DNA from 2 places in the Paenibacillus pedocola genome. Region 2 is predicted to be linked to the other one. Evidence: a T-box and tRNA genes for the amino acid it is inferred to sense, from the RefSeq annotation. Region 2 holds a T-box; the other holds one or more tRNA genes.
What was found. The T-box of region 2 lies ahead of tyrS (tyrosine--tRNA ligase). A T-box ahead of a tRNA ligase gene usually reads a tRNA of that ligase, here a tRNA-Tyr.
Positions count from the first base shown of each region.

Region 1 (3,400 bases), 1.8 Mb from region 2:
TCCGTCCGAGTACAATCGTCTCCCGCAGCAATGCGACCGAACCGGTCAAACCTTTTACGGGAATGATGGCAGGTGCCACAGCCAGATGAAATACACCGACCCACTCGCTGGCGATCAGTTCGTGCAGCCCCATACTGGTCTGAGCCAGGAGGTCATCTTCACTTTCTTCCTCATCTTCCTTATCATCCCCGCCGGTGAGCAGTTCCTTACGGGCTAAAATTAACCATTCTTTCTCCTGCAGGGGGATAAGTAAAATATCATTCTCGAAATAATTGCGCAACAGCTTCATCAGCGACCGGTAGGTCAGCTGCGGATTATGCACATTCTCACTGACCAGCAGAAAGGGGACCATATCTCCGAATAGGCGGCCCTTAAGCGTCATATCATCAGGAATTTCAGCATCATTCTTCTCTTGCTCCAGCTGTGAGTTAAGCCAGCCGCTTAGCTGCCGGGCTTCGACCTCACCCTCTTCTTTTAGTCCGGTAGCCTTAAGGGCAATGGCATAATTACGCGCCGCATAATTAACCAATTGCAGTTCCAGACCCGTAAGACCCTCCATCTCCACCCATACCGCAGTGATCCGGCCTTCATTCTCATATAAAGGAACCCATAGATAACCATCGTGCGTAACAGGCTGCTCCTGCTCTTCCGTACCCACGCCAAATAGGGAAGCTGAATGCTGCCGTCCGAGCTGTTTGATTCCGGCTCTCTTTCCGGTGAGCTGCTCCAATTTTTGACGCAATGCCTCACTATCCATCGTCACCATTCTCCACCACTTTTGCTCTTTTCGCCTATTTTATCATATTCTGCAACATTATGCGGCCAGGCCTATCTGAATGATAAGTGAACTTGACCCTCCACTGGAAAATCAGCGTTTCTCCGTACTCAAAGCTGCGGACTTGGATAATGGCAATACAATGGGATTTATCTTTTTCAGTGCCTTATGCATCCAGATCCCAGCTATCGCCCCTTCACCCATAGCCACTGTGGCTTGCTCCGCATGAACGGCAACGTCGCCGGCTACCCACAAATGCTCCACATTCGTCATTAAGGAACGTCTATTTACCTCAATATGCCTGTTTTTATGCAGCGTGACCCCCAGCTGGGCGGCAAGCTCGGAATGCACCGCATTTCTCCCAAAGGCAATAAACCCGCGCTCTGCCGCAAGGTGAGTGCCATCCTGTAAAGCAACTCCTTTAATCATCCCGTCATTCTCTTGTACTATGTGGGTAGCTGCTTGTTCAATATAGATAATTCCCTCTGCCTGGAGGCGTGTGAGATTCTCCTCAGACACGGGTTCATGTTCATGATTAATGTAGGTCAGATCTCCCGTACGTTCCCGCAAAATAAAAGCCATATGCGCGCCAGCATCACCAGAACCCAGCAGCACCGTCTGACGGTCCTGAATCTCAAAGCCGTCACAGTCAGGACAGACATACACAGATTTGCCAAGTGTCGGTACAAGTCCCGGCAGTTCCGGAAAGCGATCCATTACCCCTGTAGCCAGCAGCAAGGTTTTGCTTTCGTATTGGCGGCCTCGCTCTCCGGTTAAGAGGAAGAGCTGTTCATACTTATCCGCTTTAACGACTTTGTCTGAGATGAATTCCACACCAGCCACTTCAGCCTGCCGTCGGCCTCTTGCACGTATTTCGTCACCCGATACTCCATCCGGCCAGCCCAGGATATTATGATAGGTCCGGCAAAGATGAGATCTCCCGCCTCCTGCATCAATTACCAGCACCCGATGTGCAGAGTACCGTCCTAATTGAATCGCCGCCTGAAGCCCGGCAAATCCGCCGCCAACAATAATTGCATCATATATCATAGAAATCACTCATTTCTGCTCAGCATTATAAACTTATAATTAAACGAAGCAAGAAATTTTAAACTTGAAGACTATAAAAAGGCTGAATTGAGTTCTGAAAACACAAAAAAGCCACCATCCGAAGATGATGACTTTCTGTTTGGAATGAGCCATGAAGGACTCGAACCTTCGACACCCTGATTAAAAGTCAGGTGCTCTACCAACTGAGCTAATGGCTCATAAAACTGGTGGAGGCTGATGGATTCGAACCACCGAACACGTACGTGAGCAGATTTACAGTCTGATGCGTTTGGCCACTTCGCTAAGCCTCCGTAATATGGTGGCGCGGGAGGGAATCGAACCCCCGACACAAGGATTTTCAGTCCTTTGCTCTACCGACTGAGCTACCGAGCCAAAAACAAGCCTTAAAACATAAAATGGCGGAACCGACGGGATTCGAACCCGCGATCTCCTGCGTGACAGGCAGGCATGTTAGGCCAACTACACCACGGTTCCGCATTTGTAAAAATAATGGTGCCGGCGAGAGGACTTGAACCCCCAACCTACTGATTACAAGTCAGTTGCTCTACCAATTGAGCTACACCGGCACAGTGTGAAAATATTCTTAAAGTGAAAATGGTGGAGGCTGAGGGGTTCGAACCCCCGACCCTCTGCTTGTAAGGCAGATGCTCTCCCAGCTGAGCTAAGCCTCCGGGAAATATGGTAGCGGCAGAGGGGATCGAACCCCCGACCTCACGGGTATGAACCGTACGCTCTAGCCAGCTGAGCTACGCCGCCACAATAATTAGGTTTTGGATTTATAATGGCGGAGAGAGAGGGATTCGAACCCTCGCACCGCTTACGCAGTCTAACCCCTTAGCAGAGGGTCCCCTTATAGCCACTTGGGTATCTCTCCAAACGATATGGTGCCATGTAAATCCATTCAGGAACCTTAATTCCTGAAAACTGAATCCGAAACAAATCTGCGTTCTTCGAAATTTGGATAAGCCCTCGACCGATTAGTATTGGTCAGCTCCATGCATTACTGCACTTCCACCTCCAACCTATCTACCTCGTCGTCTTCAAGGGGTCTTACTAATTGGGAAATCTCATCTTGAGGGGGGCTTCACGCTTAGATGCTTTCAGCGCTTATCCCGTCCGTACGTAGCTACCCAGCCATGCTTCTGGCGAAACAACTGGTGCACCAGCGGTACGTCCATCCCGGTCCTCTCGTACTAAGGACAGCTCCTCTCAAATTTCCTGCGCCCACGACAGATAGGGACCGAACTGTCTCACGACGTTCTGAACCCAGCTCGCGTACCGCTTTAATGGGCGAACAGCCCAACCCTTGGGACCTACTTCAGCCCCAGGATGCGATGAGCCGACATCGAGGTGCCAAACCTCCCCGTCGATGTGGACTCTTGGGGGAGATAAGCCTGTTATCCCCAGGGTAGCTTTTATCCGTTGAGCGATGGCCCTTCCATGCGGTACCACCGGATCACTAAGTCCGACTTTCGTCCCTGCTCGACTTGTAGGTCTCGCAGTCAAGCTCCCTTATGCCTTTGCACTCTTCGAATGATTTCCAACCATTCTGAG
Region 1 covers NZ_CP134223.1:135,813-139,212, reverse strand. The annotation lists gene QU597_RS00705 (PucR family transcriptional regulator) at 1-757, opposite strand, end outside; gene QU597_RS00700 (NAD(P)/FAD-dependent oxidoreductase) at 869-1,825, opposite strand; tRNA gene QU597_RS00695 (tRNA-Lys) at 1,971-2,043, opposite strand; tRNA gene QU597_RS00690 (tRNA-Tyr) at 2,051-2,136, opposite strand; tRNA gene QU597_RS00685 (tRNA-Phe) at 2,143-2,218, opposite strand; tRNA gene QU597_RS00680 (tRNA-Asp) at 2,243-2,320, opposite strand; tRNA gene QU597_RS00675 (tRNA-Thr) at 2,337-2,412, opposite strand; tRNA gene QU597_RS00670 (tRNA-Val) at 2,442-2,517, opposite strand; tRNA gene QU597_RS00665 (tRNA-Met) at 2,526-2,602, opposite strand; tRNA gene QU597_RS00660 (tRNA-Ser) at 2,629-2,720, opposite strand; rRNA gene QU597_RS00655 (23S ribosomal RNA) at 2,804-3,400, opposite strand, start outside.
Region 1: it encodes a tRNA-Tyr, which carries the amino acid that the T-box ahead of tyrS (tyrosine--tRNA ligase) is inferred to sense. The anticodon was not compared.

Region 2 (3,400 bases):
TGCACCCCGATCCCGGCAGAGTCGTAGAGGATTTCGCGAATCCGCTGACAGCGGGCGGAGAAGAACGGACCTTCGACGAACTTCGTACAAGTAGAGAGTACAGCGGACTCCGGCAGCACCTGCTGGCCCGGATGGAACCAGGCACAGCTGATCGCTAGAGAATAACCAATGTTTGAGCCAAGTTGGCTGTGTCTCTTTCGGACACAGCCGTCTTTTTTTTCAGACACACCGTACATCACAGTTTACAGCTGGCAAATCATATATGATATGTGCAATGCATCGGAAATGGGGCTGATATATGCTTAGAATTGCGGAAGCGGGAACAGAGGATCTGAAAGTGATGTGTGCGCTGCTTGGTGAACTGTTCGCGCTGGAACAGGATTTTGCAGATGCCGTCAATGAAGACAAGCAGAGGACCGGTCTGGAATTGATCCTGGAACACCCGGACAAAGGGCAGCTGCTGCTGCTCAAGCGGCAGGAAAAGGTTGTCGGGATGGTGAATCTGGTGTATTCATTCAGCACCTTTGAGGGTGGTCCGGTAATCATGCTGGAAGACTTTATTGTGGCTGCGGAGGAGCGGAGCAAGGGCAGCGGCAGGTTTTTTATGGACCGGATCGTCGAATATGCCAAGCAAAACGGCTTCCTGCGGATTACCCTGCTTGCGGACGCCGGGAATATGCGGGCACTGCATTTCTACGAAGCCGCGGGCTATCAGTACTCGAATATGAAATGTCTGCGGCTTGGACTGGGAGCAGCCGACGTAAGCTGAGACAAACGCGAATGAGCCTTTGGAGTCACCTCCAAGGCTCGTTTGCTGTCCAATGGATGATCAGGGATTCATAACGCTCATTCTTCCGAATAGGGTTTCATTTCAATCTCTGTCTTGCTGCTGTTTACAACGGTTCTTCCGTTTTCTTCTCCGAAGCTTAGCCGTTCTGTACCCAGGTATTGACTGCCTGTAGAATCCGTATAGCGGTAGGTAATCAGAGCTTCTTCCGCGTCTGATTCTGCGATATAGCTGACTACCCATGGGCTGGACCAGCGGATTACCGTATTATTGGCATCCCCGGTCGCAGCCTTCTGCTGCTGCCGAAACTCTTTTTGCATACTGCTGCTCATGATTTCCAGGCGTAGCTTGCCGTCCCTGGTTTTCCATGCCTCTGCCCACTGGAGCGCCAGCTTATATGTTTGCTCATTCTGAACAGCGTCATCTGCTGTTTCGGCTGTGTAAATGAAGGGTGTTGTCCCAAACATCTTATTCCCATCCGGTGAGGAGTCTGCAGAGGCTCTAATGACAGCTGTCATCCCGGTGACAAGTGCAATCACAAGCAGTATTCCCGCAATGGGACTGGTTTTTAGTTTCATCGCCGCAATCCTCCTCTCTTCAAGCGGATGATCTTGTTGATAAGTATCCTACCCTGATTGGACGGTATTATCAACCTTTGTTAAGTAAGGGCGCTGCATTGACAACGATTTTGGAATTGGCTATACTTTCTGTAATCTTATAGTTGGTATACGTTGAATGAGCGCAGTAGCAGCTTAGTCCCTGTCCCAGAAAGCCGGGGGGTGATGGAACCCGGTACATACGAGGGCTGCGAAATACACTCTGGAGTATCTTGGGTAATGCCAAGCGGAGCTAAGCGAACGATAACTCGCTGATAGTGGTACGGACACGCTTATTCCTGGTGTTCGTGCAATTTGGGTGGTAACACGGTTAATCCAATCGTCCCTGTGTCTGAACAGACAAGGGGCGATTTTTTTATGGGATTTTTGGATACCCGGACCCGCACTGCTCTGCGCTCAGAACGTAGATCACACAAGAACCGACAACTTACAAAGGGGCTGTACATGTTGAATATTATTGATGAACTGGAATGGCGCGATGCCATTAACCAGCAGACGGATGCGGAAGGACTGCGTGAATTAACGAATAGCAAGGCGGTCTCGCTGTATTGCGGTGTTGACCCGACCGGCGACAGCATGCATATCGGGCATCTGATTCCGTTCATGGTGCTTAGACGTTTTCAGCTGGCCGGTCATCGTCCGGTGATCCTGATCGGCGGAGCAACCGGAACCATCGGCGATCCGAGCGGGCGCCAGAGCGAACGCTCCCTGCAGACGCTGGAACAGGTGCAGGAAAATGTGGATGCGCTGACCGCACAGATGAAGAAGCTTTTCATCTCGGATGATAACGCTAACCAGGTGCGTCTGGTCAACAACTACGACTGGACTAAGGATATTAACGTTATTGAGTTCCTGCGCGACTTCGGCAAAAACTTCAGCATCAATACGATGCTGGCCAAAGATGTCGTCTCCAGCCGCCTGGACAGCGGAATTTCGTTCACCGAATTCTCGTACCAAATCCTGCAGTCGATCGACTACCTGCACCTGTACAAGCATGAGGATGTGCAGCTGCAAATCGGCGGCTCCGACCAGTGGGGCAACATTACAAGCGGTCTGGACCTGATCCGTAAAAAAGAAGGCAACGAAGCTAAAGCCTTCGGCCTTACCATCCCGCTGATGCTGAAAGCGGACGGCACCAAGTTCGGCAAAACCGCCGGCGGAGCCGTGTGGCTCGATCCGAAGAAAACAACCCCTTACGAGTTCTACCAGTTCTGGGCGAACACGGATGACCGGGATGTAGTGAAATACCTCAAGTACTTCACCTTCCTGAGTAAAGAGGAAATCGAAGCTCTCGCGGCAAAGGTCGAAGCCGAGCCGCATAAACGGGAAGCACAAAAGGCCCTGGCTGAAGAGATGACCCGGTTTGTTCACGGCGAGGAGCTGCTGGAGCAGGCCAAACGCATTACCGCAGCCCTGTTCAGCGGCGATATCCGCTCGCTGACTGCTGATGAAATTGAGGAAGGCTTCAAGGAAATGCCGACCTACACCGCCTCCAAGGAAGCGAAGAATATCGTGGACTGGCTGGTAGACCTCGGCATAGAGCCGTCCAAACGCCAGGCGCGTGAAGACATTACCAAGGGTGCAATTTCCATCAACGGTGAGCGTGTAAGCGAGCTGGAGGTTGAGATTACCGCTGAACATGCTATCGGCGGGAAATTCATCATTGTCCGCAAAGGTAAGAAAAATTACAGTCTGGTGAAACTGACATAAATTTGTAGTCTGCCATAACTCAGCAAGGAGGGTGTTCCGAAGGCCATGAACGGCTGCCGGGACTCCCTCCTTTTCTTTTGCGTAAGATTAGGGAAAACAATCTAAATAATCATTAATTATATAAATTAAGCTGTTCAAAAGGCTGGGTACGTATAAAATAAAGACTGGGGGGTGAATGAATTGAATGCTAAAACTAAATATCATATCCTCATGCAAGGAACCACCAGCAAAAATGTAAGTGAAACCTGCAAGGAGTTCGGCATTTCCCGGACGATCTATTATAAGT
Region 2 covers NZ_CP134223.1:1,911,901-1,915,300, forward strand. The annotation lists gene QU597_RS08235 (ABC transporter ATP-binding protein) at 1-158, shown strand, start outside; gene QU597_RS08240 (GNAT family N-acetyltransferase) at 299-769, shown strand; gene QU597_RS08245 (hypothetical protein) at 847-1,365, opposite strand; T-box leader at 1,510-1,734, shown strand; gene tyrS (tyrosine--tRNA ligase) at 1,852-3,114, shown strand; gene QU597_RS08255 (helix-turn-helix domain-containing protein) at 3,295-3,400, shown strand, end outside.